4 regions of the Paenibacillus urinalis genome follow, and region 2 is predicted to be linked to each of the others. Evidence: riboswitches for the same ligand, from Rfam matches in the RefSeq annotation. Region 2 holds a riboswitch; each other region holds the start of a gene.
What was found. A riboswitch is a leader RNA that binds a small molecule or an ion and turns the genes downstream of it on or off. The one in region 2 is predicted to bind thiamine pyrophosphate.
Positions count from the first base shown of each region.

Region 1: another riboswitch for thiamine pyrophosphate. It lies ahead of PUW25_RS01760 (ABC transporter substrate-binding protein); the one in region 2 lies ahead of PUW25_RS16130 (thiamine phosphate synthase).
Region 3: another riboswitch for thiamine pyrophosphate. It lies ahead of PUW25_RS04520 (YkoF family thiamine/hydroxymethylpyrimidine-binding protein); the one in region 2 lies ahead of PUW25_RS16130 (thiamine phosphate synthase).
Region 4: another riboswitch for thiamine pyrophosphate. It lies ahead of thiC (phosphomethylpyrimidine synthase ThiC); the one in region 2 lies ahead of PUW25_RS16130 (thiamine phosphate synthase).

Region 1 covers NZ_CP118108.1:363,770-371,676, forward strand. The annotation lists gene PUW25_RS01750 (ABC transporter permease) at 1-461, opposite strand, end outside; gene PUW25_RS01755 (thiamine-binding protein) at 458-751, opposite strand; gene PUW25_RS01760 (ABC transporter substrate-binding protein) at 779-1,786, opposite strand; TPP riboswitch at 2,015-2,134, opposite strand; gene serS (serine--tRNA ligase) at 2,513-3,808, shown strand; gene PUW25_RS01770 (pyridoxamine 5'-phosphate oxidase family protein) at 3,972-4,388, shown strand; gene PUW25_RS01775 (bifunctional 2',3'-cyclic-nucleotide 2'-phosphodiesterase/3'-nucleotidase) at 4,808-7,060, shown strand; gene PUW25_RS01780 (hypothetical protein) at 7,361-7,907, shown strand, end outside.
Region 2 covers NZ_CP118108.1:3,507,299-3,515,205, forward strand. The annotation lists gene PUW25_RS16110 (thiazole biosynthesis adenylyltransferase ThiF) at 1-116, opposite strand, end outside; gene PUW25_RS16115 (thiazole synthase) at 113-880, opposite strand; gene thiS (sulfur carrier protein ThiS) at 883-1,086, opposite strand; gene thiO (glycine oxidase ThiO) at 1,083-2,222, opposite strand; gene PUW25_RS16130 (thiamine phosphate synthase) at 2,238-2,888, opposite strand; TPP riboswitch at 3,088-3,198, opposite strand; gene PUW25_RS16135 (ABC-F family ATP-binding cassette domain-containing protein) at 3,273-4,823, opposite strand; gene PUW25_RS16140 (DUF5704 domain-containing protein) at 5,142-7,907, opposite strand, start outside.
Region 3 covers NZ_CP118108.1:1,012,611-1,020,517, reverse strand. The annotation lists gene desA (Delta(5) desaturase DesA) at 1-750, opposite strand, end outside; gene PUW25_RS04530 (energy-coupling factor transporter ATPase) at 921-3,611, opposite strand; gene PUW25_RS04525 (ECF transporter S component) at 3,611-4,189, opposite strand; gene PUW25_RS04520 (YkoF family thiamine/hydroxymethylpyrimidine-binding protein) at 4,193-4,801, opposite strand; TPP riboswitch at 4,955-5,077, opposite strand; gene PUW25_RS04515 (LysE family translocator) at 5,198-5,848, shown strand; gene PUW25_RS04510 (DUF896 domain-containing protein) at 5,946-6,182, shown strand; gene PUW25_RS04505 (DEAD/DEAH box helicase) at 6,268-7,907, opposite strand, start outside.
Region 4 covers NZ_CP118108.1:638,371-646,277, reverse strand. The annotation lists gene PUW25_RS02995 (manganese catalase family protein) at 1-389, opposite strand, end outside; gene PUW25_RS02990 (hypothetical protein) at 503-1,540, shown strand; gene PUW25_RS02985 (pyridoxamine 5'-phosphate oxidase family protein) at 1,624-2,103, opposite strand; gene thiC (phosphomethylpyrimidine synthase ThiC) at 2,221-4,032, opposite strand; TPP riboswitch at 4,261-4,371, opposite strand; gene PUW25_RS02975 (IclR family transcriptional regulator) at 4,487-5,236, opposite strand; gene PUW25_RS02970 (alpha/beta hydrolase) at 5,589-6,581, shown strand; gene PUW25_RS02965 (Fe-Mn family superoxide dismutase) at 6,766-7,907, shown strand, end outside.

The DNA of each region.
Region 1 (7,907 bases), 2.3 Mb from region 2:
CTCATGTAGCTCAGCATCGCGCGGTCCGTTTGCATCAGTCCGTCCATAGCAGATACTGCGATCGGAAAGAAGCAGACCAGTGTAATAACGATGATCTTGGGCAGCAGACCGAATCCGAACCAGATCATCAGAAGCGGTGCGAGTGCAATCGTAGGTATATTCTGGCTAAGAATGAGCAATGGATACAGGGCCGTTTTCATAAATGGAACTAGATGCAGCACCATGGCTGTCAGAAGACCGATCGCAGCGCCGATGCCGAAGCCGAGCAGAGTAAGCTGTACAGTCGCCCAAGTATGTTCAGTAAGACTTGCAGCTTGTGCAGCTGCTTCACGGGTAATATCAACAGGACTTGGCAGAATCCACTTCTCAATGTGAAAAAGCGGCACGGCTATTTGCCATACCGCCAAAAAGAGGATGACCGCCGCAACAGGCGGCAGCACACTTCTTACAACACGCTTCATGATGGATACTTCTCCGTTAGTCCTTCCATGCTGATTCCGCTTGGGTAATGGGCAATCTTGATTTGTGAAATAATGCTCGGGCTGCCAGCCTCGATGAGTACCTCATGAACTCTCTGCACAATTTGGAGCAGCTCAGGAAGCTCGCCCTCCAGCGTCGTTTCAAGGGGATGGACCTGATATTTCACCCCGGATTGCTGTATCACTTCAATGGCACGGTCTACATAAGGGATCGAATCTTCTCCATTAGGTGTCTTCGGAATGACTTGAATACTTAGCAATGTTTGAGCCATATGGGTCACCAACGCTTTCTTTAGTAATTATTGTTGTGGCAGAAATTCATTCGTAAAAGCTTTCTCGACATCCAGCGGCTGGTCCAGCAGCTCGTGCTGAGCCATCCAGTCGGAATAGTTCTGCCATACCTCTGCCTTTTGCTCGCCCCAGCGAGCGGCGTCATCCTGATATTTCGGACTGAGCCATTTCTGACTCTCAAGCACGAGCTCCTTGTCGAGGTCAGGCACGGCCTCGCTGAGTATCGCTGCGGCTTCCTCTGGATGATTAATTGTATATTCATAGCCTTTGGTCGTTGCGCGCATGAAGGCTTTGACCAGCTCCGGATCCTCGTCAATGGTCGCCTCATTCGTAATAAGTACAGGTGTATAGTAATCCAGCTTCTCGGAATAGTCCTTAACGTAGAACATATCGATCGGTTCCCCGCGAAGCTCGGCTTCAATACCCGTCCAGGCGTAGAAGATCCAGGCAAAATCGATGTCTCGCTTCGTTGCGGTGAAGAAATCGGCATCCCCCATGTTTACATTGTGTACTTTGCTTACATCCGCACCTTCAAGACCCATAATTGTATCCAGAACCGCTGAGTCAATCGGGTTGCCCCATCCTCCATAGGTTTTACCCTCGAAGTCCTTCGGAGATTCAATATTGCGGTCCGCAGGAGCTGCAAAGCCGGAAGTGTTATGCTGAATGACGGCAGCAATGGATACGATCGGCACGCCTTGTGTCCGTGCTTGGGTGACCCCTTCCTGATAGCTTACGCCAAAAGGTACCTCTCCAGAAGCGACCATCGTATCTGCACCGGCTTGACCGGGCTGAATAATCTCGACATTCAGACCTTCTTCCTTGTAGAAGCCTTGACTTACTGCAGCATATAAGCCGGTGTGATTCGTATTTGGCGTCCAGTCGAGGACGACCTTGATGTCGCGGAGGCTATCGCTCGCTGCCGGCTCCTCCGCGCCTGCACCAGATTCCTCATTCGATGTGCCGCTATTGCCGCAGGCAGTCATGATCATCATGAGTACCGCCAGAAACAGCATTCCTAACTTTTTGTACACGTTTCTCTCTCCTTTTCAATTACCCCTATTCTTGACGAAATTTCCATAATAACTCCTATAAGTTCAATTGAGGCTACCTTGATAGCCATACTGATAAGGGAGATCGGATAGAGTGCAATGGCATTCTTGCGACCATAATAAAAAAAGCGTCCCGGATAAGGGACGCATGCTGACGTAAGGGCTAAGGGCTGTCAGTAAAATAGAACAGCACACTCGAATTCTCTCCATTCCTACGCTGGCATTACCCAGATCAGGTTTAAAGGGTACGTATCTAACACGCTTTCACGGATACTATCTCAGCCGGCTAACCCAGCACCCCTTGAGGTTGAATATGAAGTTTAGGACATTTCAGAAGCTAATTATAGCCCTCCTTGGCTGGAAAGTACAGCATAATCAAGAATAAAATCATTGTCATATGGAAATGTCTAAATTATAATACCGTTAATTGAAAACGTGAAAAAATGCCTGTGAAGAGCATCCAACTCGGAGGTATTCTCGCCAAGGGAAGGCGCTAGTCTTCCCCTAAGTTAATCGGCACCGCCCGTTATCGCGGAACCAAAGTGATTGAAGTGGAACCTAATGCTGACCGCATGAAGTCTGCTTCAATAAATTGGGTGGCACCGCGAGCATAGAGCGCTCCTCGTCCCAACGGATGAGGGCGCTCTATGTTTTTTTTCGCTTGACCAATTTAACTTAGGGGTGACGACAATGCTGGACATGAAATGGTTAAGAGAGCATGCTGCACAGGTTCAGGAAGCAGCGGATTGGAAGAAGATAGACGTATCTATAGACGAGCTGCTAACGTGTGATGATGTACGTCGTGAGCTGATGACGGAAGTGGAGAAGCTCAGGCAACAGAGAAATATGGATTCGGAGAGAATAGGGCAGTTGATGAGAGAGGGGAATCGGGAGGAGGCAGCGACTGCTCGTGAAGAAGTGCGGCAGTTGAACGGGCAGATTGAAGAAGCAGAAGCAAGGCTAGCCGAGGTGACGGACCGTTATACTGCGCTGCGGCTGCTCGTTCCGAATATCGTATCTCCTGACACGCCCAGAGGACAGAGCGATAAGGATAATGTCATTATAAAACAGGTCGGAGAGGTCAGTGATCCTCTATTCCCGATCAAGGACCATATGGAACTTGGAGAGCTCCATGAGCTCATTGATGCTCCGCGTGGAGTCAAGGTTGGCGGCTCGCGCAGCTACTATTTGAAGGGAGACGGCGTTCTGCTGCATCGCGCCGTTCAGCAGCTTGCGCTGGATATCGTGATGAAGCACGGCTTCGTGCCGATGGAGGTGCCAATCATGGTCCGGGAGGAGGCGCTGGAGAACACGGGATTTTTTCCAACCGGTCGTGAACAGACTTATGAGCTTGCAGGAGAGGACAAATTCCTGATCGGTACTTCAGAGGTTCCGCTCATCTCGTATTATGCCGGGGAAGTCATTGAAGTGGCAGCACCCGTTCGGCTTGCGGCCGTATCGACAAGCTTTCGGAGTGAAGTGGGCTCAGCAGGACGTGATGTACGCGGGCTCTATCGGGTGCATCAGTTTGCCAAAGTAGAGATGGTCGTACTGACAGAGGCTGATCCGGAGGTGTCGGAGCAGGCGCTCCAGGAAATTACAGGCTACGCAGAAGAGCTGCTGCAGGCGCTGGAGCTTCCATACCAGGTCGTGGCAGTATGCACAGGCGATATGTCACAAAAGACATATAAACAGTACGATATTGAAACCTGGATGCCTAGCCGGGGCAGCTATGGGGAGACGCATTCCTCATCGAACCTGCATGATTTTCAGGCACGCCGCTCTAATATCCGCTATCGGGATAACGAAGGTCATTTGAGGTATTGCCATACATTGAACAACACGGCCGTGGCCTCGCCAAGAATCCTGATTCCACTTCTCGAGAATCACCAGCAGGAGGATGGCAGCATTTATATACCGAAGGCGCTCCGCCCTTACATGGGAAATCGAGAGAGACTGGTTCCCGTCCGGCAGGATGAGAGTTAAAGGATGTATTTGTTTATTCGGCTAAGGACCAGCTTCCTGGTAAATGAGTAAACGGTGTAAGTAGAGGTTTAGAGGTTTATTTTAGGTAACGACGGGTTCAACTTTCAGGAGCAGGGTACACTAATAATAGAGGGTGTATTTTTGAAAGGAGACCTGAAGTGCGATGAATAAAACAGATCTGGAACAACATATTATACAAGCTATTGAGGACAATCCGTATTGCTCGCTTGCAACAGTGGAAGGCGGTAAGCCGAAGGCAAGATATATGGCTGTCTATAATGACGGTCTGAGCATTTATATGGCGACCAACCGTTGTACCCACAAAGTAGAGGAGCTGGAGGATAATCCGAATGTCAGCCTGCTGCTCGGCTACGAATCAGGCGGAACGAAGGACCTGCTCGAGATCGAAGGTACTGCAGAAGTGAGCCGTAATGGTGAACTCCGTAAGCAGCTGTGGAATAACAATATGGAAAAATGGTTTACAGGACCTGATGATCCCAATTACGTTATCTTGGACATTACGCCTAAACGGATTGAGTATACAGGCAAGGGTCAGGATATGCAGGTATGGGAAGCGTAATTTGATGGTTTGCAGGATCAGCGGATCATCAAGCGGTGGACATTCATACGACAATGAGAGAAGAGCAAGAGAGGCTTACGGAAGCTTCTTTTGCTCTTCTTTTTTGTATGAATGTAGTTAAGCCCTGATCAGTATAAGGACATATAACGTGGATACTCGACATACTTATGTCAAAATATATAACGTGTTCGTTGTAGAATAAAGTCATTTTTGTATGTGTTAAATAAAAATAAGTCAGAACGTTGTGCAGTGAACAAAAACTTCTCTCTTTAACACTTCTAAATATTGGTATAAAATATCAGTTAGCAGTATATTTCTTCCAAGGGAGGTCTTGGTGTCAGGCTTGATGACAGCATAGATTCTACATAAAGTGAGTCAGTGGCAAGAGAATGAAGGACCTAATACAGGAGGGGTACATTTTGAAGAAGAGGAATACATTATTGGCAGGGATGGCCACGGCAGCCCTGTTGTTTCAGCTCTTTGCCATTCCAGGACAACCGGTGTCCGCAGAGGAAGCAGCCAAGGTTAAGCTTCGTATTCTCGAAACGACAGATATTCATGCCAACCTGGTAGACTATGACTATTATACGGATAAAGCGATTGAGACCTATGGTCTGGCTAGAACAGCAACACTGATCAAGCAAGCACGCAGTGAAGCGAAGAACAGTATGCTATTTGACAACGGGGATCTTATTCAAGGCACGCCTCTGGGTGATTACGTAGCCAAGGTTAAGCCGCTGAAGGGGGATGAGGTCCATCCGGTATATAAAGCGATGAATCTGCTTGACTATGATGCGGCCACACCTGGGAATCATGAGTTCAATTATGGACTGGAATTTTTCGATCAGGTCATGAAAGGGGCAGAGTTCCCTTATGTGAATGCTAATATTTATAAGGACGACGGCGATAAGGATGAGAGCAATGATGTGAACCATTATAAGCCGTACGAAATTATCGAGAAGAAGGTAACGGATGAGTCCGGTAAGGAGCACACGCTCAAGGTTGGGGTCATCGGTCTCGTTACTCCTCAAATTATGCAATGGGACAGTGCATACCTTACAGGTAAAGTGATCACCAAGGACATTGTCAAAACGGCAGAGAAATTCGTACCTGAGATCGAAGCTGCAGGGGCAGATCTCATCGTCGCTCTGGCACACTCGGGTTATGACGAGAATCCACCTGCAGAGATGGCAGAGAACGCGGTACTTCCGCTTAGTGAAGTGGAAGGCATTGACGCAATTCTGTTCGGACATGCCCATAAGATTTTCCCAAGTGCTGCTTTTGAAGGAATGAAGGGCATTGATCTGGAGAAAGGAACCATCAACGGAGTTGCTGCTGTTGAGCCGGGGGCATGGGGAGATAATCTTGGTGTCATTGATCTGGAGCTTGCGCAGGTGGATGGAGAATGGGAGGTAGTCAATTCGGCAGCCGTATCCCGTCCAATCTACGATTCAGCCAATGCTAAATCGCTTGCGGCACTGGATAAAGAAATAGCGGCTGCGGTACAAGCGGAGCACGAAGCAACCGTGGAGTACGTGCGAGGTCCTGTAGGGGAAACCACCGCGCCGATCACGAGTTATTTTGCGCTGGTACAGGATGATCCATCCATTCAGATCGTAACGAATGCACAGAAATGGTATGTAGAGAACAAGCTGAAGGGCACAGAGTATGAAGGAATTCCGGTTCTGTCCGCGGGGGCTCCATTTAAGGCGGGCGGACGCATGGGTCCGGACTATTATACAGATATCCCGTCAGGTACAATTGCAATTAAGAACGTGGCGGATTTATATGTATACCCTAATACTGTGCATGCGGTTGAGCTGACAGGAGCAGAAGTGAAGGAATGGCTGGAATGGTCTGCAGGACAGTTCAATACCATTGATCCATCTAAGAGTGGAGAGCAGGAGCTCGTGAATGTCGACTTCCCGACATACAACTATGATGTCATTGATGGTGTAACCTACGAGATTGATGTGACAGAGCCAGCGAAATATGACAGCAAAGGCAACATCGTGAGTGCATCTTCCAACCGGATCAAGAACCTGAAATATGAAGGCAAAGCGATCGATCCGGAGCAAAAATTTATTGTAGCGACGAATAACTATCGTGCAGGCTCCAGCAAGCTAGCGAATCCGGACGGCAAGCGTATCATCATGGCTGCTCCAGACGAGAGCCGTCAAGTCATTATTGACTATATTGCACAGAACAAGACGATTAACCCGTCCGCTGATGGAAACTGGTCCTTTACCAAAGTATCCGGCTCTCCAGAGATTATCTTCAATACCTCTCCTGCAGCCAGCAGCATTGTTACTGCCGATGCAGAGCTTAACGGAGCGATGACTTATCTTGGTGAGAATAAGGATGGCTTCGGTAAATATTCCTTAGATTTATCCAGCGGCACAGACACGACTGCCCCAGAAGCTGAGGAACCGGAAGCAGAAGAGACGACGCCAGCGGAACCAAAACCGACAACTCCAACACCGAAGCCGGAGCCTGAGCCTGTGAAACCGGAAGCGGGCAAGGAACAGGTGTATGTCATCAAAAAAGGGGACAACCTGTACCGAATTGGTCTGAAATACGGGGTTGATTGGAATGCAATCGCCAAGGCAAATAAAATAAACAATGTACATCAGCTGCAAATAGGTCAAAAAATTATTATTCCTGCATCGTAAGATACAGGAACGAAACTGAAAACCGTACCCGCAAGAGGCCAGGTGCTGGCCAGCGGGTACGGTTTTTTGTGCGGAAGGATTATTACGAGGCAGAGCAGTGCTTGAACGTAGATGTTGATTGTTATTTGTTGTAACATAAATCACTGATGCTTTAAGGTAAAATGAAAAAAAGATAAAATAAATTAAAACATTTTCCAGTTTTGACTGTTATTAAATATGTAGATACATAAATTATCTATAATTTAAGTTAAGGAGGGTAGCAATTTATAAACCCAACCAATAATAAGGAGAGGATTCTCAATGTTCAAGAAAAAGATCTTAGCTTTGACAGCAGCAGTTCTCTTAACCTTATCAATGTCAGTAGCCAACGCAGAGACTTTGTCTGATAGCAAAAATACTTCTAACCCTGATAGAGTCAAGAATATTTTGAAGCAAGCTGCTGAGCTTGATCAATCTGGTGCTTCGCTGGAAGAGGTTATTTCTTTTAAAGAGAGTCAAGGGTTACAAGTGCTGGATGTAAGTGAGGTTTATGTTGATCTTTATGGCAATGAAATTAACCCAAATGGTATTGGTACACTAGCCCTCGATGCTGCTTATAGAAAAATAACAAACACAATGGACTATGATCCACAGACTGGAGAATACAATATTTATGGTAAGATTGAACATATTGCGGATTTAGGTCAAGGATGGATGCATGAACCACATCCTGCAAGTTATGATGTTGTATCTGCCGACTGGAATTCAGACCTTCTACAATATAGATCCTGGGGTCTTCTTTCTGGATCTTCCTCGAACTTTTGGCTGAATGATGCAACCCAAAGGGAAAAGGGCAGCCTTTTATTTA
Region 2 (7,907 bases):
ACATGACTATTTTTCAGCTTCTGCTGGCCTACCTTGCCGAATGGCGCGAACAGCTCCTGTCTCGAGTAACGATCAGATATGGCTAATGCATTTGTGCTCAAATCCTGTCTATTCACGTATGAATCATCCCTTCCATCGGACTGCTTGCCGATGCGTAGCGTTTGACCGGGATCATTCCAGACTCGTAAGCCTTCCTTCCTGCCCATACAGCATATTTCATCGCTTCTGCCATTTTCACAGGGTCCCCTGCTCCTGACACTGCTGAATTCAGCAGAACGGCATCCGCCCCTAGCTCCATTGCATAGGCTGCATCCCGAGGAGAACGAATACCTGCATCGACGATTACAGGAACCGCGGCTTGTTCAATAATCAGCTCCAGCGCCCTCGGATTGTTGATTCCTTGACCTGAGCCGATGGGAGACGCTCCCGGCATGATCGCATGCACACCCAGCAGCTGCAACCTCTTTACAAGCATCACATCGTCCGAAATGTATGGCAGTACAACAAATCCTTCTGCAAGCAGTATTTCGCAGGCTGTATATGTTTCCAGCGGGTCTGGAAGAAGTGTAGTCTGATCCCCGATCACTTCTACCTTAATCATATCACATAGTCCAGAGGCTTTTGCTAGTCTAGCTATTTTTACAGCCTCCTCCGCTGTTCTTGCTCCAGCCGTATTGGGCAGTAATGTGTACTTGGATAAGTCGAGCTGATCCAGAAAATGAGGCTCATCCTTCTTCTCCAGATTCAGTCTGCGTACTGCAAAAGTAAGCACTTCCGTCTCGGAGATCTCTACCGCATTGCGCTGAACATACAGGTCATCGAATTTACCCGTACCTAATAACAGCCGAGAACCAAAGCTATAATTTCCAATATTCAACATCATTAACCGCCTCCCACAAAATGAACGATCTCGATCTTGTCTCCGTCTGCAAGCTTCGTTGTGGAATGCAGATCTTTCGTTAATATTTGATCGTTCCACTCGACCACCACCGTTTTGACACCTAATTCAAGGGAATCTATTAAATCGCTGACTGAGATAACAGAATCGTCAACCGGCCTATATTGTCCGTTAATGACTATCTTCAATGAACCAACCTGCCCTTCTCCAAGATTCGCATAGGTGAGAATTCGGTTATTCCGAGCTCTTCTTCACTCTCACCAGCGACAAGTCTGCTGATCATTTCTCCTGTTACTGCACTTAGAAGAATTCCATTACGATAATGTCCTGCCGCAATGTATAATCCTGTAATCCCTTTATACTGTCCGATATAAGGCAATCCATCGATCGTTTGTGGTCTGAGTCCTGCCCAGCAACGAGCATAAGCAGCATGTTCAAGCTGCGGAATCCATTTACTTCCCTCATGGAGCAGTTGAAGTATTCCTTTTACAGATACCGTCTTATCGTTATGAAAAGGAAGGCTCGTTGCCCCAATCCATATCTCTCCCCCTGGCTTTGGAACAAGATAAACATCATGTGTATAAAGGGTATAATCCAATCTGATCTCAGGTAAGGAAACGGCTATCATTTCACCTTTGACAGCTACTGTAGGAAGGTCTATTCCCAGGCTGGACAGCCCCCCTCGGATACCCAGTCCAAGTCCTGATGCGATAATGACGTTGTCACAAGTGTAGCTTCCTGTTGATGTTTCGACACCATGAACGGCTCCATTCTGGACATCAATTGATACCACCGGCTGTTGTTCCAGATAACGTGCACCTTTGGCCTTAGCCCCATCAATTAGAGCTCTATTGAATTGGTTGGGTAACAGCTGAAGCTGATCAGGATAATAATAAGCGCCTTCCGCTTGGTCACAGATCGCGGGAATCTCAGTTCTAAGCTTGAGTGGATTCCAATACTCTTGATAGCCTGTTTTTATTGATTCCATGGAATCATTCATAAACGGCGAGACAAAACCTGTACTATTCAGCCCGACATCGATAGGAGTTATATTGGATAAATCATTGATTAATGGCTTAATTAGCTTAAGACTGCGTTCAGCCAAATTTTTTAGCGCAGGAGTTGAGAAGAATTCTAAATGCGGTGCCAGCATACCTGCAGCAGCTCCTGAAGCTCCCGATGCCATCCCCTTTCCCTCCAACAACAGAACATCCTTACCATCCCTTGCCAAAAAATAAGCAATGGCTGAGCCGATAACCCCTCCGCCTACCACGATAAACTCTGACCTGCGAACGGTACCCACGGTTTGATCGTAATCTTGCATGTCCATCCTCCTCCTTTACTTGATCGGTCCATAACGACATAGCGCATGATGATATTCTTGCACTGCACCCAGCGGATCTGCTGCATTCATCACCCCGGATATCACGGCAACACCTGATGCTCCTGCATTTACGAGTTCATCTATATCTGTCGGCTTTATTCCTCCTATCGCAATGACCGGAATATGCACCTCCGTGCAAATCTGCTGTAATGAGGCGACTCCTCTCGGAGCAGCACCCGGCTTACTAGAGGAAGGATAAATATGACCGTACATTAAATAATCAGCTCCCAGGTGCTCGGCCTGCTTTGCCTCCTGAAGGGAATGAACCGATACGCCAATACGTGTCTTTGTAATCCCGCGGCTTGTCATAGAGCTCTTGAGGGACTCGATCTGATGAAGCTCCTTCATCCCGATTTGGAGAATGGCTGGGTCATACTTAAATACCAGATCCACTTGACGATTGAACCCTATCTTACTCATTGGAATCTGATGAAGGATCAGGGTATCTATGAACTGTTCGAGTTCCTTCTCGGTGCTACGTTTATCCCGGATATGTACAGCCGTCGTATAGGGCCATATTGTCGAGAATATGGGAATCCAGGCAGCTGGAGATGAGGAGGGAGAGATCACATGCAGTTCAAGTTTGGGCTTCGATTCGGGCTTCAATATGATAGATCACCTCCTTATTGAGAAAACAAGCCTGCGGGTGATTACCTCGTATGTTCCGCAAGCCATCGCAGCAACAAAAAAACCACTTCCTAATGGAAGTGGTTAAGTTTACATTGATAAAATGCAACAATGACTGATACATGAAATCTACAGAGCGTATCTCTATTGATGAATCACAAAGCCTGCGCTCAAGCATCATATCAGTTCCCCACTTCCCTACGCTGGTATAACCCAGATCAGGTACAAAGAGTCCGGAATCGATTCATTCCATCTCAGCCGCGCACGTGCGGCCCCCCTAGTGAAAAGACTATATAGTTGTAGAATTACGTTGAATATGTTAGCACATAAGCAAGGATTTGGAAAGTCTTAACTTGATCATGATTAAACTTTAGTAGACCATTCTTCTACATTCCAAGTCTTCGTTACCCAATCCTCGTAAAAATCCGGTTCGTGGGAAACGAGCAATACAGTGCCTTTAAATTCTTTGAGTGCACGCTTCAGCTCTTCCTTGGCTACCACATCCAAGTGATTGGTCGGCTCATCAAATAGAATCCAATTCGTCTCACGCATCATGAGCTTACATAGACGCACCTTCGCCTGTTCTCCCCCGCTCAGCATGTTCAGCGGTCTTGTAATATGTTCATTCTTAAGACCACAGCGCGCAAGATGCGCGCGTACTTCATGCTGATTCAAATGAGAGAATTCATTCCATACATCATCAATTGGTGTAATTTTGCCGGGACGTACTTCTTGTTCGAAATAAGCCGGGAATAGGAAATCCCCCAGATAGGTCTTCCCGCTCAGCGCAGGAATTTTTCCGAGAATTGTCTTGAGAAGCGTAGATTTACCGACGCCGTTACATCCGACAATGGCAATCTTATCTCCACGCTCAATCGTCATGGTCATTTTGGGAAGCAGTGCATAGTCATAACCAATCTCAAAATCAATGCCTTCAAATACGGTCTTGCCGCTTGCGCGGGCATCCTTAAAACCAAACACCGGCTTGGCCGCTTCTTCAGGACGATCAATACGTTCAATACGATCCAACTGTTTCTCACGGCTCTTCGCCCGTCCTGAGGTTGAATAGCGAGCCTTGTTGCGCTGGATAAAATCTTCCTGCTTCTTAATATATTCCTGCTGCTTCTCGTAAGCATCAATATGCTGATTCTTGTTAATATCGGCCATCTCAAGGAACTTGTTATAGTTCGCCGAGTAACGGGTCAGCTTCGCAAATTCAAGATGATAGATGACGTTCACGACCTGATTCATAAACTCTGTATCATGTGATATCAGCATGAAGGCATAAGGATAATCCTTCAAATAACGAGTCAGCCATTCAATATGCTCAACATCCAAATAGTTCGTAGGCTCATCCAGGAGAAGAACGTTGGGCTTCTCAAGAAGCAGCTTGGCTAGCAGTACCTTCGTCCGCTGTCCACCGCTTAGAGCTGATACGTCCCGATCTAGTCCTATCGCATTCAGACCAAGCCCATTTGCCATCTCTTCTACTTTGACATCAATCAAATAAAAGTCACCCATATCCAGCTGCTCCTGAATCTCGCCCATTTCTTCAAGCAGCTGCTCTAATTCCTCTGGAGAGGCATCGGCCATTTTCTCGGTAATGACCATCATTTCTTTTTCCAGTTCAAGTAAAGGCAGGAAGGCGTCCTTCAATACGTCACGAATGGTTTTGCCCGGTGTCAGCTTGGTATGCTGATCCAGATATCCATAACGGACTTTCGGTGTCCACTCCACTTTGCCGCTGTCCTTCAGCAGCTGTCCTGTCAAAATATTCATCAGCGTAGATTTACCTACGCCGTTCGCACCGACCATTCCCACATGCTCTCCTGCTAATAAGCGGAAGGAAACATTTTTAAATAATGTGCGATCTCCAAAATTGTGGCTGACATTTTCTACAGTCAATAAACTCATATAATGCAGTTACTCCTATCTTGTATGGCATTCGCCTTTAGTCTCTGATATTTAATCGAATATTCATTGAAGATCAGAACTTAATGCAATCACATTTGCTTACTGAAATAGCATAAGCCCAATCCATCTAATATGATATATTAGCATAATTTGAAGGCTCACTGATACTAAGATTTTGGGAGTCAATGCAAAAATAGCATCATCACTCCATTTGGACGTCTCCAATGTAAGGAATTAGGCTAATGGGGGGAGCCGGAAAGCGGGCAATTCATGATGTGAATGAAAAAAGACCCGAAGCCGGGTCTTCTCCAGTAATGATTAATGTGGTACCTGTGGACTGAAATCATCCCGGCTCGATTGATCGGCATGATAGAACACAACATCTCCATCCAATAAGCTAAAGGCGTGTCCGTATGCATCAAAAACTCTGTTTTGATACCCTTCCATCTTCCACTGATTCATTAAAGGAGCATGGATATACTGCAGATGCGGAGCATTAACCTTTCCTTCCTGAATGGATTCCAGATTGAAGTTTACGATTATATAACCGTTCTTCAGGAAGATAGGTGACTTCTCGTCAATTCCTCTATTCGTCCTAGCATATTCTGAGATATTCGTTCCTTGCCTCACCACGTAAGGCTCGGCTGGAAGACTATACTCACCGTACCACTGCTGGATTGAGGCGTTCGCACGAAGAGTATCACTGCTTGCCGTTACCGGTATATTTGTCTTCGGTCCAATAAAGGTTCGCAGCTGCTCTGGAATCATCAGAAGATCCCATCCACCTACAGGCGTCTTCATTTTGGTAAACACCGTTTGATAATAGCTCTGGTATGCACTCTCGGTAATCATGCCTGTATGAAGGCTTTCATCGTGATGATATTTGTACCTTGCCGTATCCTGAAGCTGCCCTTCTGGTACATTCCGCAGTCGTTCATTTAGGATGACATATCGCTGAACCTGATCTTCTTCTGATCCGATCCGGACAAAGTTCTGTTCCTTCGTATGGTAATAGAGATCTACGAGAACTCGGGTCCGTCCATCCTTCGTGACGAAATAAAAGGTCGGTGTGATCCGAATTCCATCCTCGGTGCCAAACATATTTCCTTTGGTCTTGAAATCAAATTTGAAATGATAGCCGGTCTTCATCGCTACATTCTTGTACCCTTCCGCAGGATGGCTTCCGGGGCGGATCGGCGTCGTAAACCTCTCATCGATTCCTCTCGGATCACCGTCAATACCCAAGGTTCCTACCCAATAAGATACGCCGGTTGGAGCACTGCTGCCCTCCGTCGTTCGGAATACATTTTCCCAGCTGTAGTCTGCAATATCCGTTATCCGAAAATCGTACAGCCGGCCAATAACCTCAACAGATACCTCATCACTTGCGATATGATGTATAAGATCCAGGTTGGCATCCTGCTCATTTTGAGCATTATAATTTGAAGGGGCATTTTCCGCGATATTCCTGAATTCTACCTGATATTCACCTTCGTCCACCCATACAGGAAGATAAAAGGTCGTATCGAGCTGGGCTACCGGAACATTAATCCATGTGTCTTGCGGATAAAACTGAGATTGGTCATGGCTAAACACATCAAAAGGGAACTTCACCTGCTTAATCCGATAATACTTCGCATAATCTCGGTTTCCGTATCCAGGATAGCTTGTATGCTGTCCTTCCGTCGGAATTCTTACTTTAAACGGACGCTCCAAAATTAAGGCTGAACGTTTCATGTTCGGAATCGTCTTCTGGTTATGAGCCTGATCGTCGGAGACGAGTGAGAAGTTCACCACAGACGTATGTACGGTAACTTCATTAATGGGGTTTATTGGATAGCTACGAGTTGCTCCACCCCCCACCGCAGGCTGAATAAGTGTATAATTAATAGTTCCAGAAGATGGATTATCCGCTTCATTCAGCAAGCTCTGGCTAATAAGAAGTTGATTCTCATACAATATGGTTTCTCCGCTATCCTTGTAGGACCTGATCTTGGGTGCTTGAGGTATTTTTGTCGGGCTAGGTCCATTCTGGATTACAGTTCCCCCATCCATTACAGTGGTGGTTGTCCCTTTCCAAGTAAAATCGAGAGAATCATTCTTCACTTCGGGTGGTCCTGTCTGAGCTTCAGCCATTCCGAGCAATATCGAAGTATCATCAGGCGGTGAAGGCTTACTGTCTCCTCCATCGACTTCATCCGGAGTAAAGCTAATTGCGCCGCTGTTTTTTGGAATAACATGTTCCTCTACATTCTCAGACTTGTCGAGCTGCACAGAAGGTGCTGTATATCCATTAGGCCTTAACGTTACCGTCTTTCCAGGCAGTGCATAATTTGACATCGTCGCTTGCTCAATACCGTAAACCTCAAGGTTGTTCACAGTCCAATAAGAGTAATCCCTTTCGAATGAAAATTGATAATTGACCGTTTCAGATACGGACTTCGGTTCTGGAGGTACTTCAACCATATTCCCATCCTCATCAGGTACAGGATCCTGTGCCTCCTCCCATTTCAGCACATAGGTAATCTCGGCGTTACAATCGTAAGTAATCGTACCTTTCTGCTGACCAAATGTATGCTGATACAGATAATGATACGCCCATGCATTGGTATATAAGTGCTCTGAAGTAGGAATTCCGATTGTCGCATCGAAATGAAGTCCATTCGCGGCATCATCCGCTAGAATATGACCTTGAGCCCCAGGATCCATAAAAGTCGTTGTAGGGCTTGAGCTTTGAGAAGGAGGATTAATCTTAGGTGTACACGCAGCCTCTCCTCCTGGTTGCTCAGGCTCTTCATCCGGATCACCACCCACCGTTACCGTGGCATAATCATATAGATGATATGGACCTTCTTCACTATCCCAGATCGCGGTAATTCGAGCACTTCCTTCACTGACAGCAGTCACTCTGCCCGCAGCATCTACAGTGGCTACCCCTTTGTTGTCGGAGCTCCATTTCACACTGTCCCGATAAGAAACATCCACCCAGCTTGATTCCGATCCATCATACTGGGTCGTTTTAACTTTTGCGTACAGTGGCTTCTTCTCATCGACGGACATAGACATGTCTTCTTCGACTTTTAG
Region 3 (7,907 bases), 2.5 Mb from region 2:
GCCTTCGACAGCAGCTTGAATATAAGACCATTCTTCCTCACTCTCGAAATAAGAATCCTCAAAGGTATGCTGAACATAGAACAGCCAAATGCCAAGCATGCTTGCAAAATAAAATACCGGCACCTGGACAAGCAGGAATGCCTTCCAGCCGATGGCCAGAATGAGCAGCGCATATACACTCACGATCAGCAGATTCGTTAAATACGTATTTAAGCGTTCCTTGCGCTTAGCACCGCGCCGATTAAATCGATATTGCAGCAAGAACACCGCAATCGGACCGATTCCGAACAGAATGATCGGATTACGATAGACACGATAATAAAACTTGGTATACCATGGTGATTCATTATATTCGGTGACGGTCATCATCCATATATCGCCGATTCCTCGTTTATCCAGGTTACCGCTGGAGGCATGGTGCACCGAATGACTGTATTTCCACTGCATATAAGGGGTAAGTGAGATCACACCCGTCAGCGTACCCACAATGTTGTTTGCTTTTTTATTTTTGAAGAAAGAACCATGACAGCAGTCATGAAATATGATGAATGTCCGAATGACAAAACCGGCAGCAACCAAAGTTATAGGCAAGGTGAGCCAGTAGGATACCGACAAACTTACGTAGGCCAAATACCAAAGCACAAATAAAGGAATAAGCGTATTTACCATTTGAATTACACTTGCTTTGAGCTCCGTTTTTTCGTAAGGAGCTACTTCCTTTTTTAACTGGGATTTAAATGATGCAGACATGACATCGTCTCCTTCACAGCAGGACAGGCAAAGTAACTTAGCGCTCCTTTGGACTCGTGTCCTTATTCTTCTTCCATTGTAGAAGAATAAGGACACCCCTTGAAGTCATAAACGTCAACTCATGAGTATGACAAATGTCATGTATCCTCCTATTTCGTATGTTTAACCAGTTACAGCTGTCCTCCGTACCATTCCAAATATCCAAGCTGTGCGGCCAATAAAAAGCATAGAGAAATCGCCGCCAGCAATATCATCAGGAAGCCCCAATCCTGCCATCTTACTTGCAGCTTCAAATAAAAATCACGATCCCGCTTCCCCGTGAATCCTCTGGATACCATGGCGACAGCTACCCGCTCGGATTTGCGAATGCTGCTGGCCAGCAGCGGAATCGAGTACCTCTTGAACGCGTGAAGAATAAAGCGCACTCCCCTCTCCCGCTGAATCCCCCGCATACGGTGGGCCTGCTGCATCGTCGCAAGCTCTTCCCGGAACAGCGGCAAGAAGCGATAACCTGCCATAATCCCGTAAGCGAGCTTCGGGGACAGCCTGCACTGCTGCATCAGGCTAAAGATCAGCTTCACCGGATCTGTCGTAAGAATGAACAGGAGCGAGAGCGCAGAGAAGGTGAGCGTACGAAGCCCGAGAGACAGAGCGGTAAGCACCGTTTCTCGTCCCGCCTCAAACCCGCCGATCCTGATCCATACTTCATCATTCATAACGATGCTCTCTCTCGGAAAGACAATCGCTGTCCACACATAGCCGAGGGCCATGATCAAGAATGGTGCAAACAGCAGCACCCATCTGCGCCAGGATACTTGGCCAAGCCACGCCGTAAGCAGGATCGTTACGATTAAAGCACTCAGCTGCGTGAAGGGATCAAATGCGAGTGACAGCAGTATGACACCAAGGGTGACGGCAAGGGCCTTAATACTCGGATTCATATGATGGAGATTCCAGCCGCCGTGCTGAGAAGAAGCGGAAGCACTTCCGGCTGATTTGACTGCACTTCCAGCTTCGAATGTGATTGCGTTTGCTTCGTCTGAACTTGTAAGTGCTTCGTACACACTTGAATTATGGACAGGGGCTTCAGCTGTATTCGGGAACTTCTCCGTTCTGATGCTAGAGTCCATTTCTAATGCTCTTGCCAGCTGTACCTCAAGCGGCAGCACCAGCTTCGCCTCAGCAAGTCGCTCCTCAGGCCAGTGCCACAGTGCTGACAGGCTGTCGTCCAGCTCTATCTTTCCTTCCATCATCACAATCACACGAGTAGCGTAAGCGCGGACCCATTCCATATCATGTGTGATCATAATGACCGTAAGTCCTTGCCGGACCCTGGACTTCAATGCTTCCAGCAGCCTCAGAGATGCATAGGCATCCTGGCCATAGGTGGGCTCATCACATATAAGCACCTGCTGCTCTTCCACAAGCATCGAAGCTACGCTGAGTCTTCGTTTCTGGCCCTGACTCAGTGCATAGGGACTGTAGTCTGCAAGGTGAGACAGCCGGAACTCGGATAGAAGCTCTGCTGTCCTCAGCTGAACCTCTTCCTCGGACTTACCTTGCAGGCGCAGTCCAAATGCAAGCTCCTCGCTCACTTTATCCGTAACGAACTGATGCTCGGGATGCTGAAAGACGAGGCCGACCCGCTTGCGGATGACAGACTCCGGCACCCGGATCATATCCTCTCCGCCAGCAAGAACCCGCCCTTCCTTAGGCGTGAGCAATCCGGACAGAAGCCCGGCCAGCGTAGACTTCCCTGCTCCATTCGGTCCGGTTATAGCGATGAATTCACCTGCTCTCACCCGCAGAGAGACATTCTGAATGACAGGCCGATCCTGTCGATAAAATGTCATCCCATGTGCCTCCAGCACAGGAGCATGTCTCTCTCCATCTCCTCTAGAATACAGAGATAGCTCAGAGCTCTTCTGCAAGTAGTCAATTACCTGCCCTTGCTCAAGCTTAGGACGTGATACCCAGTAATGGATGAGCTCTTCAGCAGTGAGTGGAAGAACATCCGCCGATCCCGGTACATATTCACTTAGCTGCCGCTGCAGGCTCACTGGGCCAGGCACCCAAATCCCCATTTGCTCCAGTTCAGCACGATATTTCGAGAAAAACTCGCTCGGTGCAGCCACTCGGCATATCTGTCCTTCCTGATCCATTAGGGCAATACGATCGATGTCTGCCATCCAGGCATCCAGCTGATGCTCGATTAGGAGCACCGTTATTCCATGCTTTTTGCGAAGTGATGAGATGAGCTGAGCCAGATTACGAGTAGCCACCGGGTCAAGATTGGCCGTCGGCTCATCCAATACAAGGATGCCGGGGCGAAGCGCGAGTGCACAGGCAATCGCTAGACGCTGCTTCATGCCGCCGGAGAGAGTGTGAATCTGAGCCGTTCTGTACGGCAGCAGGTCAACCATCTCAAGCGCTTCATCCATTCGGCTGCGGATCCTCTCATGTGGACATTCCACATTTTCCAAGCAGAAGGCAACCTCTTCTTCTACTGTCAGCATACAGAACTGGCTATCGACATCTTGAAAGACAATCCCTACCGCTTGCGCATGCAATGCTGCACTCTGCTCTACCATCGGCCTGCCCCATATCCTGACGCTTCCCGTAACCAGACTCTCGATCTCTTGCGGATAAATTCCGTTCAGACACAGCGCGAGCGAGCTCTTACCGCTCCCGCTTGGTCCCAGGAGCAGCAGCATCTCACCTGGAATCAAGTCGAATGTGATCCCATTTAATATAAGCGGAGCTTCTTCCTCATACTGAAGAGTCAAATCTCTCACTTCAATGGCAGCAGCGGACCTGCAAGTCTCATCGACAGGTTGATCTTTGTCCGTGTGGAGTACCATTATGCTTTGTGTGACCGGGCTGCTGCTTTGGCAACCGGGAAGCTTCGCAGCACACCCGTACGAACCAGTGCATCCGCAATCCATTTTCCGAGCAGACCGGCCAGAATTGCTCCGCTGATGATCCGTACCGCCAGCATGGCGATGACAAATTCAGGTGATAATGCAGCAAAGCCGGACCGGAAGTAGCCCCAGGCGAAGCTGAACACTGCTGCCCCTATACCTGACAGCATCAGGACGGGCAGCGAATATTTACGATAACGAACCGCTGCAAAGACCATTTCTGCTCCAAGACCTTGAATCATCGCCGATACGATAAGAATAGGACCGGTTGTGTTTCCAATCAGTACTTCAATAATGCCAGCAATAGTTTCGGACAAAAAGGCCGCCCCTGGCTTGCGGATAATATAGGCAGCAATAATGGAGACAATGAACCAGATTCCGAAGATCACCTCATAACCCATCGGTCCCATGACACCGGTGAGCAGATTGCCAATTTGTAAAAATACGAGATAAATGACGGCAAATACAACGGACAATGAGCTTAATACGATAATGTCACGCAGCTTCCAGGCTCCCATACGTTATTCCGCCTTCCCTTGCTTCTTATTAGAAGGACTGTTGCAGGACAGCGTTACGGTCATTACGACATGGGACACCGATTCCTGCGTCACTTCAAAGGATTGCTCCAGTGTCTTGAAGATCGTATGTACATCCCCTTCTAGGCGTGTAGCGTAATGAATACCTCCGCCGTAGCTGCCATCCTCCTTCGCAATATCAACGACGTTCGCAATCTTCTTCATGTATTCCGGCTCTCCGAGAGCGTATAGGGCATATTCCGCTGCTCCTTCAATACGGATAGAGGATACGATGTCTTCATTCATTCGGACAGCATCCTCTGACATGTATACATCACCCGCCGAATCACCCGGACAGCCAATAGAGAAGGTGCCGCTGAACACCACGTGCTCGCCTGTCTTGGCTGCATGCAGATAAATCGCCTTCATAACGTCAAAAACATGCTCAAGCCTGCCGCGTACGCAGGTACTTACATCACCGGTCTCTGTCCATACCTTGGAGGTATCCGCCTCTTGGATTGCACCAAGAATAATATCAACAAACCGATCGCTCATCGGATATAGCGAAAAACGACAGCCCACGATTCGACTTGTTCCACATACTTCTGTACTCATTACTCCATCTCCTCAGGTTCGTATTGCTGAAACAACACAAAAAAGAGCTGCACCCCTGAGTGAGTGCAGCTCAATAAAATGTAATGCCCTGAATTTTGCTTGATCTGAACTGAAGCTTGTGTCAGATCGGATGCCGGTTCCGGGCCTATATCATTTCATATCCCCGCACTTCCCCACGCTAGTATGATCTAGATCGGGTGTAAAGGGTTAACCGCCATCGTCCATATCATCGACGTATTGGTCTCTCAGCCAGTTAAGGCACCCCTAGTGCTGTATTTCGATTATGCTGTTCCAATCGTAACCCATTATACGCTTTCTCCTGTTTTGTAAAGACTCGATTGTCTACACAAATTGGTAAACATGAATTATGATATTTACAACAAAGGAGGGCTCCACATGCTGGGTATTATTAACTTCGAAGTATTTCTGATCTCGTCCATCCTGCTCAATATTACGCCAGGGCCTGATACGATGTATGTTCTTGGCAGAAGTGTGGCTCAGGGGAAGCGGGCGGGCATTGTTTCGGCGCTTGGCATTACGGCAGGGGGCGTTGTGCATACACTGCTTGCTGCGTTCGGTTTATCCGTGATCTTGATGAGCTCTGCTGTTCTGTTCAATGTCATCAAGGTTGTAGGTGCAATTTATCTAGCGTATCTCGGCATTCGAATGCTGATCGACAAGGCATCGCCTAAGGCTAAGTCTCATGGTGGACCTGTAGATACGCCTTCCGAGTTATCGAATTCCAAAATATTTACACAAGGCCTTTTCACGAATGTAACCAATCCTAAAGTCGCCATGTTTTTTCTCGCATTTATGCCGCAATTTATTGCCCCGGGCAGCGATGCTTCGCCACTGCCTTTTGTAGTGCTTGGTCTTACATATTGCTTGACCGGAGGAATCTGGAGCATCCTGATCGCCGCCTTCTCGTCCACAGCAACGGGTAAACTGAGAAATAACGTCAAGATGAAGACGATCCTTAACAAAGCGACAGGGTTCATATTTATTGCAATGAGTATTACGCTGCTCAGAACCAAAGCTATAGAGTAGCAGATAACAGCCTATCTTCTACCCTTCGGGTTGCAATAAGCCGTATCATACAGTAAACTGTCAGGATACAATGTAGCTTGAAAGGAAGGCTGATACCATGGAGATCCCTTCATTAAATAGAATTAATGAGCTGAGCCGCAAACAGAAGAAAGAAGGCCTGACAGCGGAGGAAATTACCGAACAGAAGGCGCTTCGTGAGGAATATTTGAAGGCGATCCGCGGACAGGTATTGTCCACGATATCCGGACTGACCATCGTAGATCCGAACGGAGATGACGTTACTCCGGAGAAGCTCAAGCTCGAGCAGCAGCAGGATAAATCAAAGCTCAATTAAAGCAAAATAAGGATAGAATCGAATACCTGTACAACGGCGGGTATCTGTCGATTCTATCCTTTTCTTTTATGCAGGATCATCTATGCTATATCGCCAGTATTTCGCGGATTTCTTCCTCACTTAAGGTGGATGATGATTCCTGACCTGGCTGAATCACTTCTTCTATGAGATTTTTCTTACGCTGCTGAAGCTCATACATCTTGTCCTCTACGGTACCGCGGCTCACCAGCCGGATGACCTGAACCACATTCTTCTGTCCCATCCGGTGTGCCCGGCTCGCTGCCTGGTCCTCTACCGCAGGGTTCCACCACAGATCATACAGAATGACGGTATCAGCCCCCGTCAAGTTAAGTCCCGTACCCCCGGCTTTAAGCGATATGAGGAAGAAGTCCCTCTCTCCCTCATTAAATCGCTGACACATTTCAACACGCTCTTGGCCTGGTGTCTGTCCATCCAGATAAAAGAACGGAATACCCTGAGCTCCGAGCTCCCTGCCGATGATGCCCAGCATTTCTGTAAATTGTGAGAAGAGCAGCACCCTTTTGCCCGCGCTCCGGCTTTCTTCGATCAGCTCCATCAATTGCTCGAACTTCGCAGAGCTGCCTTGATAGCCTTCCACAAACAGCCCTGGGTGGCAGCACAGCTGTCTTAGCCGGGTTAGGCCGGCCAGGATCTTGATTCGATTCTTATCGAACTGCTTCTCGCTCAGATGCTTCACGGTCTCAGCCCGCAGCTTGGCCAAGAAGGCAACATAGAGCTTCTTCTGCTCGGTCAGCAGCTCGGAAGTGTGCAAGGATTCGATCTTCTCCGGCAGCTCCGCAAGTACATCTGCCTTGACTCGGCGGAGGAGGAATGGACGAATTCTGCGGGCAATAGCTTCTCTTGATAACTCGTTGAAGGCCTTTCGCCCCTGAAACAGCTCCGGAAATACAACGTCAAAGATGGACCACAGTTCTTCAAGGCTGTTCTCAATGGGTGTCCCGGTAAGTGCAAACCGGTGTCTCGCATTTATTGCTTTTACCGCATGTGCGGTTTGGGTTGCATAATTCTTGAACGCCTGGGCTTCATCCATAATAAAGGTATGGAAATGCCGTTCACTATACATATCCGCATCCATTCGCAGAAGCGGATAAGATGTGATAAGTACATCTACCGCATGATGCTCGCGGATCATTCTCAGCCGATCTGGCTTACTTCCGTCTACGATGACGGTCGTGAGTTCTGGAGCAAACTTCTCTAGCTCATTCTTCCAATTGTAAATAAGTGAGGCAGGCGCAGCGATCATTACAGGCTGCTTATGCTCGCGGATGGCTTGAAGCTCAGACACGATGTAGGTGATGCTCTGCAGCGTTTTGCCTAGCCCCATATCGTCTGCCAGAATGCCTCCAAACCGATAGGAGGCCAGCGTCTTCATCCACAGATATCCCTGCTTCTGATAGTCTCGCAGAATAGGAGCCAGCCGGGCAGGAACAGGGAAATCCATATGTTCAGGATGGGCGAGATTCTCCATGAATTCCTTCAATCTGCTGCCAAACTGTACTTGGTCTCCCAGATCCCGGTCCATCACACGGAGTCCTGCAGCGACCGGAAGCTTCATGATTCCGTCCTCGATCTCTCCCTTGCGAAAGCCCATATCGTTCATGAGCCTCACCATCTCTTGAAAGGCTGGTGCTGATAAGGGCATGAGTGCGCCATTCGACAGCTTATGATATCTTCTTTTGGCTT
Region 4 (7,907 bases), 2.6 Mb from region 2:
ATCCACGGATTCCCAGCTGCATCTACGGGCAAAGACCCTTGAGCACCAACGATGTAGTGATGCGGATTCGCATGACGAACAGCCTCATCCAACGGAGCCCCATCCACACCTGCGTTACCCGGCGTCTCTTCGCCCGATCCGTTCAGCAGCTGATTAATGGTCGTCTGCACCAGCTCCACATGGCTGATCTCCTCCAGAAATACACCTCGCATCAAATCACGATACTGGGTCTTATTCCCACGGAAATTACTGCTCTGAAAAAAATACTGCATCATCGTACGCATTTCGCCGAACCGTCCGCCTAATGCTTCTTGCAGCACCTTAGCCGCAGCGGGATCAGGCTTGTCCGGAACGATAATATTGATAAGATCCTCTTTGTAGAAATACACAGGAAACACCTACTTTACTGGCGAATTTGGAAGACATCCTATTTTGTGTCCAGAGCACCTGTTTTATACAAAATGAGGAAGTTCTCGCAAAACACCTGAAAGGAGTGTGAGGGATGAATATCGGTTCTGCCAGACAAGCAGCAGTGAATTGGGTAATGAGCCACGGAAGCCAATCCCCCGGTTATCTCGGCGCATATTTTAGCGGCTCTACTGTTACCCTGCCTGACGACGCTACCCTGTCTCCTTCCTCGGATATGGATATCGTCATTGTTGTTCATGAAGTACCCTCTATTAAGCTTGGGAAATTCCGATATCAAAATGTCTTGCTGGAAGTAACCTATCTACCGTGGGATCTCTTCGATTCAGTAGAAAAGGTGCTTACAAACTACCATTTGGCCGGAAGCTTTCGCACGAACACGATCATCGCCGATCCTTATTCACGTCTGTATCCGATATACCAGCAGGTATCTCAGCACTTTGCTCAAAAATCATGGGTCGAGAAGCGATGTGAAGATGTCCTTTATAAAATAAAGGCAGGGCTCCATTCCATAGATATGACGCAGCCTCTCTATGATCGAATCACCGCACTTCTCTTCCCCGCTGCCATTACAACACATGTCCTGCTCACCGCTGCACTGCAAAATCCGACGGTTCGTTTACGGTATCTCCGTGTGCGAGAGGTACTCACCCAGTATAATGAGCTCCCGGTATACACTGAACTATTGCAGCTGCTCGGCTGTGAACAGATGACCGCAGAACAAGTTCGTCAGCATCTTGAACAGCTTGAAGTGACCTTTGATACAGCTGCGGATGTAGCGTCTACCCCTTTCTTTTTCAGCTCCGATATTACAGTAAGCGCACGCCCCATTGTGATCGAGGGAAGCCGCGAGCTCATCGAATCCGGGAATCACCTTGAGGCTGTGTTTTGGATAGCAGCTACCTTTGCCCGATGTCACAAAATTTTAGACACAGACGCAGCACCGGATACTAAGCAGCCACTTGCGCCAGCCTTCCAGGCGCTGATCGATGATCTTGGCATTGGTACATCGGAGTCCTATCTGAACAGGGCAGAGCAAATTCGAAACTACTTGCCTGCACTTTCGAAGACAGCTGATGATATGATCGCTGCCCACCCTCACATCTGGAGTTGATTCACAGGATTAATAATTCATCGCACAAAAAAAGTGGAGGCCCATATGCGGGCCCCCTTATGTGCAATCCTGTACAAGCTCCGTCACAGATCTACGGTCTTGTTCAAATCCATCTCATTCTTGCCTGTCATTTTGTTGATCAGATTCTTGACCAGCTTTGTTTTACTGCCTGTTTCCCAATACTCGGCGGTGTCTGCCTGAATCTTGATGAGCACCAGCGAAGGGTCGTCATAAGAAACATCAAGCAGCATCTCATAGGCTTTGTTCCAGAACTCCTTCACTTTCGCCGGATCCTGAATCAGCTCCGCTTCACCCCGTATGGAAACATAGGATTTACCGACATAGGCTACATTGACCAGCGGATTTTGCATCAATTCACGATACTTATTGGTGTCCTTTTTAGTTAAAAACCAGAGATCTCCGTCAAATTCAACCTCCTGTGTCTTCATCGGACGAGAGACGAGTCCTTCTGGTGTTACGGTTGTCAACATCGCTGTATCTATATCCTTGATCAAATCTCTTACCGTCTCAATTGCTTCTTGATTCACTGCTGAAGTATTCATAAATGCGATTCCCTCCTTGGCTTCTGGCTCTCACATTTATATTAACCAATTGGAGAATCTGCAATCTACGAAACGGGATCTCACATTATTTCCCTCATGCATTGGGAGATTGTTCGTTCACCTGTTCTGACCCCGATATTCTTCGGCCTTCTCCTGCATACCGGCATGGATCGCTTCCTTCTCACTAACTCCCTTGACGGATGCCATATTCCGAATATCCTGAGTGATGCGCATGCTGCAGAATTTGGGTCCGCACATCGAACAAAAATGCGCCGTCTTCGCTCCCTCTGCGGGAAGAGTCTCATCATGATAGGATAAGGCACGCTCCGGATCAAGGGACAGATTGAACTGATCCTTCCAGCGGAACTCAAATCTCGCTTTGGAGAGGGCATCGTCTCTTCTGTGCGCTCTAGGATGACCCTTGGCCAGATCGGCTGCATGGGCAGCGATCTTATAGGCAATGACCCCTTCCCTTACATCATTCTTATCCGGCAGTCCCAAATGCTCCTTCGGCGTAACATAGCACAGCATAGAGGTGCCAAACCAGCCGATCATCGCCGCCCCGATCGCAGATGTAATGTGATCATATCCGGGAGCAATATCAGTTGTAAGTGGACCCAGCGTGTAAAATGGGGCTTCCTGACAGATCTCCATCTGCAGATCGACGTTCTCTTTGATCTTATGCATGGGTACATGTCCGGGACCTTCAATCATCACCTGCACATCATGCTTCCAGGCGATCTGCGTCAGTTCTCCGAGTGTTGCCAGCTCTGCCATTTGAGCCTCATCATTCGCATCATAGATGCTGCCGGGTCTTAGTCCATCTCCAAGTGAAAAAGCAACATCATATCGGCTCATAATCTCACAAATCTCTTCAAAATGAGTGTACAAAAAGTTCTCCTGATGATGTGCCAGGCACCAAGCTGCCATGATCGAGCCGCCCCGTGACACAATTCCAGTCATTCGCTCTGCTGTCATTGGAATATATCTTAGAAGAACGCCTGCATGAATCGTAAAATAATCTACACCCTGCTCCGCCTGCTCAATCAGCGTATCTCGGTATATTTCCCAGGAGAGCTTCTCTGCCTCCCCGTTCACCTTCTCCAGTGCTTGATAGAGTGGAACTGTCCCAATGGGTACAGGAGAATTGCGGATAATCCATTCTCTAGTCGTATGAATATGGCGGCCTGTCGAGAGGTCCATGACTGTATCCGCTCCCCAATGCACAGCCCAGCTCATCTTCTCTACCTCCTCCTCAATCGAAGAGGAAACAGCAGAGTTTCCGATATTCGCATTGATCTTGACATGGAATCGGCTTCCGATCAGCATTGGCTCACTTTCCGGATGATTGATATTAGAAGGCAGGATTGCCCTTCCTCTTGCAATTTCACTCCGTACAAACTCCGGATCGAGTCCCTCGCGGATCGCTGCGAACTCCATTTCAGGTGTCACGATCCCTTTTCTGGCATAATGCATCTGAGTTACACATCGACCTGACTTGGCTCTAAGCGGCTGTCTTCTAACACCCGGGAACACCTCTACCTCCTGCTGGGCACTTCTGTCGGATCGAATCCCATTATCCTCTGGCCGTATTTCTCTTCCTTCATAAAACTCAACATCCTCACGCTCAAGGATCCAATTCCGGCGCAAGAGCGGAAGGCCTTGACGGATATCAACTTCTATATTCATATCTCCCATGGGTCCGCTCGTATCGTATACCCGAAATGGCTCATTCTGCTCTACCCCTTGGGGTGTGCTAGTGGGATGGAGCTCAATTTCACGTTCGGGTACGGCAATGTCCGGCCTTGATCCTTGGATATATACCCTCTTGCTGGCGGGGAATGGCTGGAGTCTTCCTGATTCGCCCTTTAATTGTTCTCCTCTTATAGCCGATGTCTCTGTGTTCAGTTCTGTGTTCGAATGATTCATATGTGCTTCCTCCTTTTTCGAGTTGGGAAGCCCTCTCCTGAGCTGTGTTTGAAAGATAGAAGATATACAAACGACAGCCAGTTATGCAGAAGCTGCGGCAACAAAAAAGAGCCGATTCCCACAGGGGGAATCAGCTCTAATCCAAATAAGATCTTACCGATGTACCGGCTAATGAAGCTGCATAGACTACTAGCAGAAGCTTCACCTCATACACGGATCTTATCCACATTTTATCGCCAATTACTTCCCTACGCTGGTATGATCCAGATCAGGTGCAAAGAGTCCGGCACCTTGCAGTGCCATCTCAGCCCGGCATTTCGGGCTCCCCTAGTAAATTGTTATTGTTGTTTAAATAAATGGTTTAACCTCATCCTTTGTCTGAATTAAGGTCCATACAAGATTATCTCATTCACAGCATATTTTCAACCTTTATTTTCCATCCAATCCGATAGCATTACCTCAGCATGAAACCCATTTGCGCCGCTGTCTCCATAACAATAGGTGCATATTCCCGAAGCGTCTCTTCTGACAGCCTGCTGACCGGTCCCGATAATGACAAGGCTGCCGCTACTTTGCCCTTGCGATCAAAGATCGGCGCTGATACGGCTGCTGCTCCAGGCTCTCTCTCTTCATAGCTCGTTGCATATCCCAATTCTCTAATCTCTTGCAGCTGACTCATATAAGTATCTTGATCAACAGACAAGGGGATATCAAAATTGCGTATCAGCTGCTCCTGCTCTTCTCTTGCTGCAAACGCAACCAACACTTTACTCGATGCGCCAACAGACAGAGGCAGCCTCACACCAACAGGCGCTACCCTTCGAATTGCTTGATTACTCTGCACAGCCTGAACGCGTATCCGCTCATTGCCGTCCTTCAAATACAAACTGACTGTCTCTCCCAAGCGATCTCGAAGACGCTCCATCGCAGGCAGCAGCAGAATGGCCGGATCATCACTCTGTGACATATGTGCCGCAAGCTCCCATATGCGAATGCCAAGCCGATACTTCTCTGTTGAAGGATTGCGTACAACAAATCCCCTGTCCTCCAGTGTTGTCAGCAAACGATGCACAGTACTTTTATGTAAACCGATCTTGCCAGAAATTTCTGTAAGACCCAGATCTGATTGCTCCGTAAAGCATAACAAAATATCCAATGCCCTCTCGACCGCTCGAACCGTTAATTTGCGATCTTGCTCTTCCATGGCATAATCCCCTCTCTGTTTCATCACGTGAAACCTGGTTACATAAATTATAAGAGAATCGAGGATCAAAGTAAAGATTTAATTGAGAATTAATCTCAATTACACAGCTCATTTTCTCTCATCCATCGATCATAATGGAAACATTTCGGAATAAGTCTTCCTTCACTTGACAAACATTTTTCACCATTAATTTCACTTACATTACAAGTGTGTAACAATTAGTCCCAATCGATTGACTTTAGACAGGACGCATCATAGGATAAAGAATAAAGTTATACCAACCTCATCTTTGATTACAAGTTGGTTTTAGTAAATTAGTCCTATATAACATTCTATTGGAAGGAGGAGTATGATGTTTCCTATCTCCGAGAATAGATCACTTAATCAAAACGTATCGAGTGCTCCTCCCGCACTTTCCACTCGGCTCATCCGTTTTAAGCATATTGTGGTTGCCCTTATTTTATCGATTATATTTTTCCTTGTATTTTGCTTTATTGCTCTTCATGCTTATATCGCATGGGTACTGTCCTATCCGGCAGTAGCTCCGGTATATTCCAATCCGCTGCTGTCCAAGGGCATGGAGTATGAAGAGGTGACTTTCCCTGCTACAGACGGAAGCCGGAACGTCAGCGGCTGGTACATCCCTGCCGAGGAGAACAGCAGCAAAACGATTGTGTTCAGTCATGGCTATGGTGCCAACCGGGAGGAATCCTGGATTCCTATGTATGATTTGGCCCATTACGCTCATCAGCAGAATTTTAATGTCATTATGTTCGATTACGGCTTCGCCTCCCAGAACACAAGAGTCGTTGCTACAGGCGGAAAGGCAGAATCGAAACAGCTTCTTGGCGCAGTACAGCTCGCTAAGCAAAAGGGAGCTCAAGAAGTTGTCGTATGGGGCTTCTCGATGGGTGCAGGAACTGCTCTCCAGGCTGCCCTTCAAACCGAGGACATTGATGCTATGATTCTCGACAGCACCTTCCTGCTGGAGCCGGATACGCTGTATCATAATATACAGAATCAGATTGACTTGCCGAAGCAGCCTACCCTGCAAATTCTAACCATGCTGTTCCCGATCCTGAATGGTACCAGTCTAAATTCCATTCCTTATCAGGAGGTAAGATCAAAGGCTTATGACATCCCTATCTTCTTCATCCATGGAACCCAGGATGAGAAGGCGCCTTATCCAATGGCAGAGCTCTTTGCGAGTAACCAGACCAATCCGAACTCTGATGTGTGGATCGTAGAGGAAGCACGTCATGAGCTCATATACAGAGAGCATCCAAGAGAGTACTTGAACAAGGTGTCTTCATTCCTTGGCGGTATAAGTCTCGCTCATAAATAGATTAAGCTGAGGCACCTTTAAACAGGTGCCTTTCTCATATCCTTTTTCAAACTCTCTCTTATTTTGACAAGTCATCATAGTCCAAGCTCTAATGAGAATAAGTATACGTTAGATCATTACGCCGTCTGCTGCTATGCATAACATTAGGTTTAAATAAGAATGATTCTTGGGAGGTGCCGAGCTTATGGAGCTCAGTTATGGACCCTATTTACCGCTGCGCGCGCTGGAAGAGATAAGGTCTTGGAAGGATACTGAAATGGGATGCACAAATATGATTACTTCGATTGCACCGGACCTTGAGGAGGCCTATGTGAAGCTTCTCAATGAATGGGGAAGCGTATTCCAACGATCGGCCGATGCAGCCGATGATCTGCTTCAGCGGGTAAGCACAGGCGTACAGCCGCCGGATGATTATGCGCTTGGTCAGCTCGATGTGCTGCTCGCCGCTGCGTTTACCCAATCGAAGGAGTTCCATCGCCATCTCGGACATATCCTTGAGCATAGTGCAGCTCTATCAAGCAACCCTGCTGCTGAGGTTGTTTTCCGATACATCCAGGACCAATCAGAGCATAATGTGAACAGACTCCGCGGACTGGATCAACCCGCAGCCATCTCCCAAAGAGTAAAACCTAGAAGCATCTGGAATGAAGAGCCCTTCCCTTATCCGGAAGTGTCGTCACCGCGAACGGGAGCTTCCGAGGAACTGGTTCAGGAATTATCCGCTGCTCTCACTGTATCAGACACCGCAGCAGCAGACAGCTCCCCTCCTGCGTCTCCAGTTCCGATTGGAGGGCACAAGCTGCCGCCGCTGCCTTATCCTTACAATGCGCTGGAGCCCTATATTGATGAGAAGACGATGCGCATTCATCATGACAAGCATCATAAAACGTATGTTGACGATCTTAACACCGCAGAGAAGAAGCTTCAGGAAGCACGGCAAACCGGGAATTTCGAGCTTGTGAAGCATTGGGAACGAGAGCTGGCCTTTAACGGAGCAGGACATTATCTCCATACCATCTTCTGGGACACCATGAGCCCGAATGGCGGCGGAAAGCCTGTCGGTTCATTGGGTGAACAGATCCGCAAGGATTTCGGAAGCTATGAAGCATTTAAGAAGCACTTTACAGAAGCAGCCAATAAGGTGGAAGGCGGCGGATGGGCTGTGTTGGTGTGGAGCCCAAGAGCACATCGGTTAGAAATATTACAGGCAGAGAAGCATCAAAATCTATCGCAATATGATATTGTTCCGCTTCTTCCACTGGATGTGTGGGAGCATGCCTATTACTTGAAGCATCAGAATGAACGCAAGAAATACATTACGGACTG